4 regions of the Rossellomorea sp. LjRoot5 genome follow, and region 1 is predicted to be linked to each of the others. Evidence: riboswitches for the same ligand, from Rfam matches in the RefSeq annotation. Region 1 holds a riboswitch; each other region holds the start of a gene.
What was found. Region 1 has a riboswitch for S-adenosylmethionine ahead of metK (methionine adenosyltransferase). Riboswitches for the same ligand answer to the same signal wherever they lie in the genome.
Positions count from the first base shown of each region.

Region 2: it holds a riboswitch for S-adenosylmethionine, as region 1 does, so the genes downstream of both, ACSQ2E_RS03555 (methionine ABC transporter ATP-binding protein) here and metK (methionine adenosyltransferase) in region 1, are expected to answer to the same signal.
Region 3: it holds a riboswitch for S-adenosylmethionine, as region 1 does, so the genes downstream of both, ACSQ2E_RS02445 (methionine ABC transporter ATP-binding protein) here and metK (methionine adenosyltransferase) in region 1, are expected to answer to the same signal.
Region 4: it holds a riboswitch for S-adenosylmethionine, as region 1 does, so the genes downstream of both, ACSQ2E_RS21710 (Na+/H+ antiporter NhaC family protein) here and metK (methionine adenosyltransferase) in region 1, are expected to answer to the same signal.

Region 1 is NZ_CAXUQN020000001.1:1,015,969-1,019,107, reverse strand. It holds gene metK (methionine adenosyltransferase) at 1-1,200, opposite strand, end outside; SAM riboswitch class I at 1,417-1,559, opposite strand; gene pckA (phosphoenolpyruvate carboxykinase (ATP)) at 1,878-3,139, shown strand, end outside.
Region 2 is NZ_CAXUQN020000001.1:721,236-724,374, forward strand. It holds gene ACSQ2E_RS03535 (YusG family protein) at 1-165, shown strand, start outside; gene ACSQ2E_RS03540 (toprim domain-containing protein) at 342-701, shown strand; gene ACSQ2E_RS03545 (thioredoxin family protein) at 707-1,021, shown strand; gene ACSQ2E_RS03550 (SCP2 sterol-binding domain-containing protein) at 1,266-1,616, shown strand; SAM riboswitch class I at 1,728-1,834, shown strand; gene ACSQ2E_RS03555 (methionine ABC transporter ATP-binding protein) at 1,981-3,003, shown strand; gene ACSQ2E_RS03560 (methionine ABC transporter permease) at 3,000-3,139, shown strand, end outside.
Region 3 is NZ_CAXUQN020000001.1:494,848-497,986, forward strand. It holds gene ltrA (group II intron reverse transcriptase/maturase) at 1-810, shown strand, start outside; SAM riboswitch class I at 1,039-1,144, shown strand; gene ACSQ2E_RS02445 (methionine ABC transporter ATP-binding protein) at 1,214-2,227, shown strand; gene ACSQ2E_RS02450 (methionine ABC transporter permease) at 2,217-2,882, shown strand; gene ACSQ2E_RS02455 (MetQ/NlpA family ABC transporter substrate-binding protein) at 2,904-3,139, shown strand, end outside.
Region 4 is NZ_CAXUQN020000001.1:4,251,669-4,254,807, reverse strand. It holds gene ACSQ2E_RS21710 (Na+/H+ antiporter NhaC family protein) at 38-1,357, opposite strand; SAM riboswitch class I at 1,440-1,544, opposite strand; gene ACSQ2E_RS21705 (MFS transporter) at 1,805-2,977, shown strand.

The sequences.
Region 1 (3,139 bases):
TTTGCCCAGTGCTTCCGTTTTTAACGCTTCTGCTTTGTTCGTGCGTTCCCAAGGAAGATCGATGTCGTTACGGCCGAAGTGTCCGTAAGCAGCTGTCTGCTTGTAAATCGGACGACGAAGGTCCAGCATTTTAATGATTCCTGCAGGACGCAGGTCAAAGTTATTGCTGACAACGTCAATCAATACATCTTCTGAAACCTTCCCTGTTCCAAATGTATCAACGGAGATGGATACGGGCTTCGCAACACCGATAGCATACGCTAATTGAACTTCACATTTGTCAGCAAGGCCTGCTGCCACGATGTTCTTCGCAACATAGCGCGCTGCATAAGCTGCTGAACGGTCCACTTTTGTTGCATCCTTACCAGAGAATGCACCGCCACCGTGACGAGCGTATCCGCCGTAAGTGTCAACGATGATCTTACGTCCAGTAAGTCCCGCATCACCTTGAGGTCCGCCGATTACGAAACGGCCAGTCGGGTTGATGAAGTATTTAGTCTGTTCATCGATCAGTTCTTTCGGTACAACCGGGTCGATGACGTATTCTTTCAAGTTACGTTGGATCTGCTCTAACGCCACTTCCGGGTGATGCTGAGTCGAGATAACGATCGTGTCGATGCGGACCGGCTTATCGTTTTCATCGTATTCAACGGTTACTTGCGTTTTTCCGTCAGGACGAAGGTAAGGAAGGATCTCTTCTTTACGAACTTCCGTTAATCGACGGGAGATTTTGTGTGCAAGGGAAATCGGAAGAGGCATAAGCTCTTTCGTTTCGTTACATGCGAATCCAAACATCAGCCCTTGATCACCTGCACCGATGGCATCAATTTCTTCATCCGTCATTTGACCTTCACGGGCTTCAAGGGCCTGATCGACACCTTGAGCGATATCAGCCGACTGCTCATCAATGGATGTAAGAACGGCACATGTTTCAGCATCGAAGCCGTATTTCGCACGGGTATAGCCGATTTCACGGATCGTTTCACGAACGATTTTCGGAATATCGACATACGTATTCGTAGTGATTTCACCGGCAACCAGAACAAGACCCGTTGTGACAGACGTTTCACACGCTACACGGGCATTCGGATCATTAGTAAGAATTGCATCAAGAATTGAATCAGAGATTTGGTCACAAATTTTATCTGGATGTCCTTCGGTTACGGACTCAGATGTAAACAGACGACGTTTAGTTGACATCAAGGTTCCTCCTTAAGCATATTTGTCAGAACGATTCTTCTGACAAAACAGTAAACAGATACGGTACTCATTTCCCTAAGTAGTATGAAGTAAACATGATTCATTTATAAATAAATCATGATTTATGTGCATATGGTCCACTATAAACAGAAAAAACCCTTCCTCGGGGAAAAAAGCTTCAGAGGAAAGGTTTCAGATCATAGCCGCGCCTTTTCTCTCTTATCGTTCAAGGTTTAGAGACCTTGCCTCAGTTTAGCACCTTCGCTTAATCGGATTCATTAAGGAAATGAATCCATTCACTATTTAGCAGGTTGCTGGGTTTCATAGGGTCTGCTCCCTCCACCAGCTCAGGATAAGAGTATCCGTTCAAGGAACAATGATAACGGTTAGGACAAGTGGTGTCAACTTTTTTTGGATGACAGGTTTAACCATTCATTTCATGATTTCAGCCTGTTTTTCTTCATTAAAATAACCTAATGGGGTAATGAGGCTAAACATTGCAGGAGGTATTACATATAAATAAGAAGAAACAAGCTTTATTCGGTCAAGAAATGTGACAAAATGAAGACACCTTATAAAATTAAATAAATAGTATAGACTAATAGCTCGATTGTGTTATACTATTTTTGTGAAGAAAACGATACCATTAAATAAATTTATATAAAGGAAGGGTTCTAATGAATTCAGTGAGCATGTCTAATGAATTAACAGAATTACTTAACGGTCAAAACATTCAGGAACAATTATCTGTTTCTCAACTAGTCGAAAAGGTCCTTCAACGAAATGAAGGCGTTTTAACATCATCAGGTGCAGTCAGAGCAGAAACTGGTAAATACACAGGACGCTCTCCTAAAGATAAATTTATTGTGGAAGAACCAACTACGAAGGATAAAATCGAGTGGGGTTCTGTCAATCAGCCGATCTCTTCGGAATCATTCGATAAATTATATACAAAAGTCATCACATACTTAAAAGAAAAAGAGGAAGTTTTCTCATTTAAAGGGTTCGCAGGCGCAGACCCAAAACATAGACTGCCGATTCAAGTGATCAATGAATTCGCCTGGCACAATCTGTTCGCCCACCAATTATTTATCCGCCCTCAAACAGAAGAGTTGAAAGAGCATCAATCCGAATTCACCGTGATTTCAGCTCCGAACTTCAAAGCTGACCCTGAAGTCGACGGAACTCACTCTGAAACGTTCATCATCGTTTCATTTGAAAAGAGAATCGTATTGATCGGCGGTACGGAATATGCCGGTGAAATGAAGAAATCAATCTTCTCTGTCATGAACTATGTACTTCCTGAATCCGATATCCTTTCCATGCACTGCTCTTCGAACGTCGGTCGTGAAGGCGATGTAGCGTTATTCTTCGGATTGTCCGGTACAGGGAAAACGACTTTATCCGCAGATCCCAACCGCCGCTTGATCGGTGATGATGAGCACGGCTGGTCCCCGAACGGCGTATTCAATATCGAAGGCGGCTGCTACGCTAAGTGCATCGGTCTGACACGTGAAAAAGAACCTCAGATCTTTGATGCGATCCGTTTCGGTTCCGTCCTTGAAAATGTCGTTCTTGATGAAATGTCCCGCATCGCGGATTATGATGATAACACTTTAACAGAAAACACGCGTGCTGCCTACCCCATTCAAGCGATGGAAAACATCGTGGAACCAAGTATCGCAGGGCACCCAAATACAATTGTATTCTTAACAGCTGATGCATTCGGCGTATTACCTCCAATCAGCAAGCTGACGAAAGAACAGGCAATGTATCATTTCCTAAGCGGTTATACTTCAAAGCTTGCAGGTACGGAGCGTGGAATCACGTCACCACAGGCAACATTCTCGACATGCTTCGGTTCACCGTTCCTTCCGCTTCCTGCCACTCGTTATGCAGAGATGCTTGGTAAGAAGATCGATGAGCACAATGCGCAGGT
Region 2 (3,139 bases), 290 kb from region 1:
TTATTTCTCGATGATCAGTCAATCGGCAAAATGTCCCTGCCCCTTGATGGACTGACAATGGAACCGAACTTCGAAGCAAAAGAAAATAAAATTTATCAGAACTATACTTCCACCGAAGGCCATGATGCAAGGTACACGGATTGTGACGAAGGTGGATGGTGTTAAGGATGACCGCGGTGCCGGATTCGTGTATGGATCTGGCACCATTTCTATAAGCAATGAAACAAACCACTTGCACTATTTTTTGTAAACATGAGAAAATATAAGTAGAAAGTGGACATCATCTCTTGTTATCTGAATATACTATCCTAATCTTATTTCTGAAAGATAAGGTGATGATCATGATGGAACTTGACGAAAAAGTAATCATTGTCGAAGGTACTACCGACAAGCGGAAAGTAAGAGATATAATCAAAGAACCGATTCAAATTATTTGCACGAATGGAACGATCAGTATTACAAAAATGGACGAACTCATCGATGAGCTGTTTGAAAGGGATGTGTACATCCTCGTCGATGCGGATGATGCGGGGGAAAAATTACGTAAACAGTTTAAGCGTGAATTCCCTGAAGCGGGACACCTTTATATCGACCGGATGTATAAGGAAGTGGCCGCAGCCCCGGAATATCATCTTGCATCCATTCTCATAGGTGCGAATATCGATGTGCATAAAGAATATCTAGGAAAAAGGATGATTTAGTTTTGTTGGAGGTAAGCCAGACAGAAGAATTAAACCAATCGATCGAATACCATACGTTTGTAGCCGTTTATCTATATACACCGATGTGTGGTACATGTCAGGTCGCGGGTAAAATGTTGGAAGTGGTCGAGAAACTCCCCCAGTCATTTCATTTTGTGAAGGCGAACCTGAACTATCTGCCCCAATTCGCCGAAGAACAATCCATAGAAAGCGTCCCCTGCCTTCTCTTATTTAAAGATGGACAGGAAATGGAGAGAATCTATGCCTTTCAATCCGTACCATTCCTATACGAAACCATCAACAAAATCCAAAACAGCTAGTGGGGATAAGAGACCTTTTTAGATAAGGTCTTTTTATTTTTTGTGGATTTTCTTTCTACAAACGAGGACATATTTCTTGGGAAATGTTTCGAATCCGCTCACTTTTTGACTGGTCATCACCCAAATTCTTACTGTTCGACAAATAAGATACACTCATTCAAAACATGTCGAGAATGTCTAAAAGGGAAAAATACCTAAAAGTGGAATTGATACTATATAGAAGTTTCACTGGGAGGGTGTATTCATGCGAATATATTTAGAGGAATTAGTAGATCAGTGTCATTCTAGGTATCACTTAAGACTCTTGTTTCCAGACAGCCCATTTATTCTTCAATTTCATTGTGAAAAGGACCTATACGGGATATCCATTTCAAGCGGAGGTTGTGCTGTATTGACTGATGGTAGTGGGGAATCCCATTTTGTCATTGAGGGAAAAGAGAAGGACATGCTATCCCTACTTTCAGGAGAAGAACGATTGTCTCAACTGATCGAAAACGACATCCTGAAAGTCAGAGGAGGATACCGTCAGCTGTTATTTGTCGAGTCTGTCCTGTGGCTGACGAGGTCCAGGGTCAAGGAACCGGTTCAAGTATGAAAAAAAGAGAAAAAAGAATTGACACACTTCTATTTTCGATGATAGAATCTTCCATGTAGCAAATTTTCAGAGTCTTTAACAATTCAAAAAATTAAATAAATTGATACTTTACTCTTATTTAGAGAGGTGGAGGGACGTGCCCTATGAAGCCCGGCAACCGTCAATGAAAATTGAAATGGTGCCAATTCACTCAAAGCTTTTGCTTTGAAAGATGAGAGAAAGGATAGTCCTATATATGATTATGCCTTTCTGCTTATCGCAGGAAGGCATTTTTTATTGTTTGCGTAAAGGCTGTGTGAATGGCAAGCGTAATTTTAATTCTAATTAAAAATGTCGTTTTACTCGGAAAGAAGGTGGAGACAGCATGATTACCATTTCAAATGTGAAAAAAATCTTTCAATCAAAATCAGGACCTATTTCAGCCGTTGATGGCGTCAACATCGACATTGCCCAAGGAGAAATTTTTGGAGTGATTGGCTATAGTGGGGCAGGTAAGAGTACGTTGATCCGGATGCTCAATGGACTTGAAGTTCCCACAAATGGAACCGTGAATGTGAATGGGCAGATCGTTTCCCAAGTGAAAGGAAAACATCTTCGGCAGGCGAGGCAGTCAATAGGGATGATTTTTCAGCATTTCAATCTCCTGTGGTCACGCACGGTACTTGAAAATATCCAGTTTCCTTTAGAAATCGCTGGAGTTTCCAAGAAAGAGAGAATGAGAAGAGCCAACGAATTATTGGAACTGGTTGGATTAGATGGAAGAGGGGACGCATATCCGTCCCAGTTGAGCGGTGGACAGAAGCAGAGGGTCGGTATTGCGAGGTCCCTTGCAAATAATCCCAACGTCCTGCTTTGTGACGAAGCCACCTCTGCTTTAGATCCGCAAACAACCGATTCCATCCTTGATTTATTGGTGGATATTAATAAACGTTTAGGCCTGACCATCGTCCTGATCACCCATGAAATGCATGTGATCAAAAAAATCTGTTATCGTGTGGCGGTCATGGAACAAGGGAAGGTGGTAGAGCTTGGGGATGTTCTTGAGGTGTTCAGAAATCCCAAAGAGCAGGTGACGAAGCGATTTGTGAGAGAAGTATCTCAAGTGGAAGAAACAGGGGAAACGATCGATCACCTCTTAGCTCAGTATCCTAAAGGAAAAGTACTGAAATTCACCTTCGTTGGTGAATCGACTGAGCAACCGCTCATTACCAGCTTGATCCGAAGATTCGACCTGGATGTCAATATCCTTCAAGGACAGATTTCCCAAACGCAAAAAGGGGCTTATGGTACGCTATTCGTCCACCTTGATGGAAACGAAGAGACGATTCAGGCAGCCGTTGCCTTCGCTGAGAAACAGATGGTCAAAGTGGAGGTGATCCGAGGATGATAGAAAATTTATTTCCGAATGTGGACTGGGAGAAGATGTGGGAAGCGACTGTTGAAACCCTTTATATGACGGGGATGTCAGTCCTGATTACCTTCGTAGTAGGACTGATTCTTGGAATCCTGTTATTTCTTACATC
Region 3 (3,139 bases), 520 kb from region 1:
GCGAATATCTATCTGAACGAACTGGATTGGACACTTGATTTACACGGCATTCGATTTGTACGGTATGCCGATGACTTCCTCCTTTTCGCCAAATCCAAAGAGGACATTAAGAAAGCCGAACAAATCACAAAAGAGAAACTCGATGAACTAGGTCTGGAAATTTCTATCGAGAAGACTAAAATTGTCGATTTCAATCATGATGATTTCGACTTTATTGGTTTTACGTTCCAACACTGGAGAAAACGTAAGAAGGATGGTAAACCTTACTATTTAGCCAAACCAAAAGATGAGACCTGGAAAGACTTTCGAATGAAAATTAAGAGAGCCACCAGGAAAACACTCACCTTAAGCAGAGAAGCGTGGTACCAACGCGTAAACTCCATCATTCAAGGAAAGGTAAACTTCTATCTAACCTTGTGGAAAGCGATTGAAGAATTCAAAGAGAAGGGATATCGACTGAACTGTTGTTTCAACATATTCAGAGATGAACTACTGGCAATAGATTCTTACACTCGCCGAAGGCTGAGAGTCGCTATGCTTCACAAACATCCTTCACAACGAAAAGGATGGGTGATGAGTACGAAATGGAACATTGAATTCTTTGCGTGTACAGGTCTTAAATCTGCTTTTCAAATATATTACGGAAAACAGTATGGAGATGGTATTGAATACTACCTCCAATACATGAAAGATAAGCAAAAGAAGAAATACAAAAGAAGTCTGGAGAGAGCAAAAGAAAAGGGAGAGGAATACTTTTCTTCACAACGACTTTCTAAAATACACTGTGCGAATAAGTTTGCATCATCTTGAACTAAGCGGAATCACATTGGTAAGCCGTATGCCTTAATAGGGCACGTACGGTTTGATGAGGGGGTGGCCTTGAGAAAGGTCACCCTACTCTATTATATAAACAGAATTACGTTGCCAGGACAACGAAGATAACGCTTACATAAAAAACCATCAAAATCATCTATTGACTTCCCGTCCCATACCCAGTATTATCCTCTATAAGATAAAATTTTGAAAATTACATACTTTCAATTATCCAGAGTGACCGAGGGATCAGGCCCTATGACGTCCGGCAACCTCCAGTAATGGAACGGTGCTAATTCCTGCAGAATGATTTCATTCTGAGAGATAAGTCGAGATAAACAGGCGATGCTTCTTTCAGTTGAAAGAGGCATTTTTTATTGGAGAAAAAGGGGTGTGCACATTGATCGAGATTCGGAATCTGGTTAAAACGTACAAAACGAAAAAGCAAACGGTGGTCGGTGTTGACAATGTCTCTGTGACGATCAAGAAGGGTGAAATCTTCGGAATCGTCGGATACAGCGGAGCGGGGAAGAGCTCACTCATTCGATGCCTGAATTTACTTGAAACCCCGACATCAGGGGAAATCATCATTGATGGACAGGATTTCACGAAGCTTACGTCCAAGCAATTGAGGCTTGCCCGTCAGAAAACGAGCATGATCTTCCAGCATTTTCACCTCATCAAGTCGAAGACGGTGTTTGATAATCTCGCCTTTGCTTTGAAAGCAGCGCATGTACCGAAAGCGAAAATCAAACCGAGAGTCGTCGAGCTCCTGGAGATGGTCGGTCTTTCAGACAAAGCCGACGCGTACCCGGCTCAGCTCAGCGGGGGACAGAAGCAGAGAGTCGGGATCGCGAGGGCACTTGCCAATAACCCATCGGTATTACTTTGTGATGAAGCGACATCGGCCCTCGATCCGAATACGACCAAATCGATCTTGAGGCTGTTGAAAAAGATCAACAAGGAACTGGGCTTGACGATCGTCCTCATCACCCACGAAATGGAAGTAGTGAAGGAAATCTGCGACCGGATGGCCGTGATGCAGGACGGGAAGATCGTGGAGGAAGGTCCCGTGTATGACCTGTTTGACGAACCGAAACAGCCCTTGACCAAGCAATTCATCGAAACGATTCTCCAATTCGACCTGCCGCCTCATCTGCTGGAATCGAGAAAAGGGAAGCTCATCAAGATTCAATTCAAAGGATCCATCGCCGAGGAAAGCGTCGTATCAGAGGTGTTTCAGCGGTACAAGGTGCGGGGGAATATCCTGCACGGCAAGATCGAATATATTCAGGATGTCCCACTCGGGATATTCATCATGGAACTGATTGGAACAGCTGACGAAATCGAAGCGGCGATCCGTTATATTACGGCGAAGACGCAAAGCCTGGAGGTGCTCGAGGATGCTGCCTGATTCATTGACTGCTATACTGCCGGAATTGAATAAAGCCTTTTTTGAAACGGTGTATATGGTGGGTATCTCATTAGCCGTAGCAATTATAGTGGGATTGCCACTGGGGATTCTGCTTTTTGTGACAGACAAGGGCTTATTTTTACAAAATAGTGTGATTAAGAAGGTCGTCGGATTCGTCGTGAACATGGTACGCTCGGTACCTTTCATCATTCTATTAGTAGCCCTCTTACCATTAACCAAACTATTAACCGGGACGACCATCGGGCCGACAGCGGCATCCGTATCACTCTCGGTTGCTGGGATTCCGTTTTTTGCGAGAATGGTAGAAACGTCTTTAAGAGAAATTGATAAGGGAGTCATTGAAGCATCGGTTTCCGTTGGGGCGAGTCCATGGATGATCATCAAGGATGTACTGTTACCGGAAGCGCGTCCGGCGGTCATTCAGGCCATTACGATTACAACGATCAGTTTAGTCGCCTATTCTGCCATGGCCGGCATTGTAGGCGGCGGGGGAGTTGGGGACCTGGCGATTCGCTTCGGGTACTACCGATATGACAACACGGTGATGATTACAACCGTGGTCATTCTGATTTGTTTGGTTCAGCTCATCCAGTATACGGGTGATGTGTTTGCACGATTGGTGGATAAACGATAACAACTATAGGGGGAACAACAAGTGAAAAAGTGGATTTTATTATTAGCATTAGCGGTAACAATGAGCGTACTGGCAGCCTGCGGAGGAGAAGAGGCAAGCTCAGAAGATAAAAAAGAAGTGACGATCGGAGCCACATCCGGTCCATATAGTGATATGGTTACGAAAGCAATCAAGCCCGGTCTTGAAGAAAAAGGCTACACGGTGGAAGTGAAGGAATTCAGTGATTACATACAGCCGAACAACGCACTAGCAGAAGG
Region 4 (3,139 bases), 3.2 Mb from region 1:
GACAAACCCAGACCGGTTTGTCTCTTTTCCAACAAGATTAAGAAGAACGGACCGGATCTCCATCAGCAACGGATCTCCTAGTGAATTTCGGAAGGGCGAATTGAATCGCAATCAACCCACAAACTGCAATCAGGACAGGATAGAAGGCATATGGGATGATGCTGACCGGTGATATGCCGGCTACTTCTGCCACTAACAGTGCCTGTGCACCGTATGGGATCAATCCTTGAACGGCACAGGAGAAAATATCCAGGATGCTGGCCGACTTACGGGCATCAACGCCATACTTATCGCTAAGCGTTTTCGCCAGTGGTCCTGCGATGATAATGGAAATCGTATTATTTGCTGTGCAAAGATTCGTTGAACTCACCAATCCTGCTGTAGCAAGCTGTGCTCCTTGAGGAGATTTGATTTTACGGGTGGCATGATAAAGGATCGCTTGAATCCCACCATTATGACGAATCAGTTCGACGACTCCGCCGATCAGGATGGACAGGATCACAATCTCCGCCATGCCCATCATACCATCAGCTACACTACCAAAGTAACTCGATGGGGTAAAGCTTCCATCAGTAAATCCGATAATCCCTGCCAACACAATCCCGCCTATTAAAACGACAAATACGTTCAATCCTGCAAGGGCCCCGATGATGACTCCAAGGTAAGGGATGATTTTAACCCAATCGAAGCTTCCTGCGTCGACAGAGGATGGAGTCCCCATCGTAAGGACAAAAAGGATGACCATAGTGATGATGGCTGCCGGTAATACAATGAAGAAGTTCACTTTGAACTTGTCCTTCATTTCCGTTTTCTGTGTGCGTACGGCTGCAATCGTTGTATCCGAGATGAACGATAAATTATCCCCGAACATCGCTCCTCCGATGACGGTGGCCATAGCAAGGGGCATGGAAATATCTGCTCCTGAGCTGATGCCCACTCCGATAGGGGCAAGTGCTGCAATCGTCCCCATGGATGTACCCATTGATAAGGAAATGAAAGCGGCGATGATGAATAATCCAACAATGATTAAATTACCAGGAAGTACGGATAGGGCAAAGTTGACGGTTGAATCAACAGCCCCCATCTTTTCTGCTACACCGGAAAACGCGCCGGCTAATAGGAAGATAAAGACCATGATCATAATATCCGGATGCCCGGCGCCTTTTGCGAACCGTTCAACCTTAGAGGTTAACGATTCTTTTCGATTCATCGCCAGGGCTACAACTGCGGCAATGATAATGGATACGAGAACAGGGAATGCATAAAAATCTCCTGAAAGGATTCCCGCTCCAAGGAACAGTGAAACAAATATGATCAAGGGCAATAAAGCCAGTAAATTACCTTTTTCTTGGTTCATGTCAAACACTCCTTTGTCGTGTGAAATCAAATAAAAAAACCTCTTCCAACATAAGAAGAGGTTTCATTCAAACGAAACACTCCTCTTATCTTTCAAGCATTACGCTTGCTGGATGTGGCACAGCACTCATCATGAGTCCGCTGCCGAGACATCACAGGGCCAGTCCCTCCGTCTCTCTGGATAAGAAGATATGTTATTTAGTTAATTTAAAATATACTTCCATACTTTAAAGGGTTTAATTGAAAAAGTCAAACGGTAATTTATTGGAAATGAAAACGTAGTGCGTGGCTGCCGTAGCTGGCTCAAACCAAAGCGTAGGCTGTTCGCCGTAGCACGGGATACATCGTAAAACGCGAGGCTTTATCCATAAAAAGGCATAAATTCATAGACAAGTGAACGGTCAGGGTCTACTATAAGATAGACAAAAACATCTTGGGGGATACGGTAGTGGAAAGAAATGTACGAAATCAAATTTTTACATTACAAGGGTTTTATTTATTGACGTTCTTCGGGGTTGGTAGTTTATATCCTTTACTTAGTGTGTATTTGAGCGAAAGTGTGGGGTTAAATGGGTATCAGATCGGAACCATTATGTCTGTCGGCCCGATCATGATGATTTTCTTCCAGCCGATATGGGGGATGGTCAGTGACACAACCAATAAGCCGACCGTCGTGTTAGGGTTGACTTCCTTAGTTGCAGGGATCTTTGCTCTTGGTTATTTATTCATGGATGTTTACTATGGATTGTTGGTGGTAGCAATTTTAGTTGCGATCTTCCAAAGCGCCATCATCCCCGTCTCCGACAGTATCAGTTTGAAGTATACGAGTAAAGTCGGTTATAACTACGGAAATATCCGATTGTTCGGCTCATTGGGATTCGGGATTGCCGTGTTCATCATGGGGAGGCTTTCAGAGGGATTTATTGGACCGACGATCATTTTCTACTCCTTCTTTATCTGCCTGGTCCTTTCAGGGTTCCTATCCTTCCGTTTTCCTAAAGAGAGAGCGGCGGCTAAGCTTGATTTAAAAGCCGGGATGAAGGAATTATTCACGATGAAAAAATTTCTGATCTTCCTGGCCGTCACGTTCCTGGTATTTGGCCCGAATTTAGCCAACAACGTGTATTTCGGATTATTCGTGGAAGATTCAGGTGGTACGTACGCCGGAATCGGCCTCGCATTTCTGATCGCCGTCCTATCAGAAGTACCGTTTATGAGAATCGCGGGAGGTTGGATTGATAAGTTCGGTCTCTTGACCGTAGCGGCGCTGGCAGGCGCTGCATCCATGATCCGCTGGCTATTTTACTTCACGGAACCAAGTCTATGGCTGGTATATTCTTCAGCAGTGATGCAGGGTCTTGCCATCGGATTATTCATTCCTGCAGGGCTTCGCTACATTAAAGAAATCACGCCGGCACATATTACAGCTACTGCCGTGACCGTCTATTCGGCAATCGGAAATGGCCTCGGGAATTGGTTCAGTACCTTCGTGGGAGGTTTCATCTATGAAACATACTCCATTTACACGGTATACCTCTTCTTCGCAGTCCTGTCACTCCTTGGCATCTTCCTCTGCTTCGTCCTAATGAAAGAAGAAAAGAAGAATGCATTAGCCTACTAATAAAACATCTTCAGGCATCCGCTACCCACGGATGCCTATTTTTAATATAAAATTAACAAAAGGAAGGATTTTCCTTATAGGGTGTATAAGTATATATAAGTGGCTTTACCCCCGGTTAAATGTGCAGCTCAAAAAAAGAAAACTTTAAAAGGTTTTGATTTT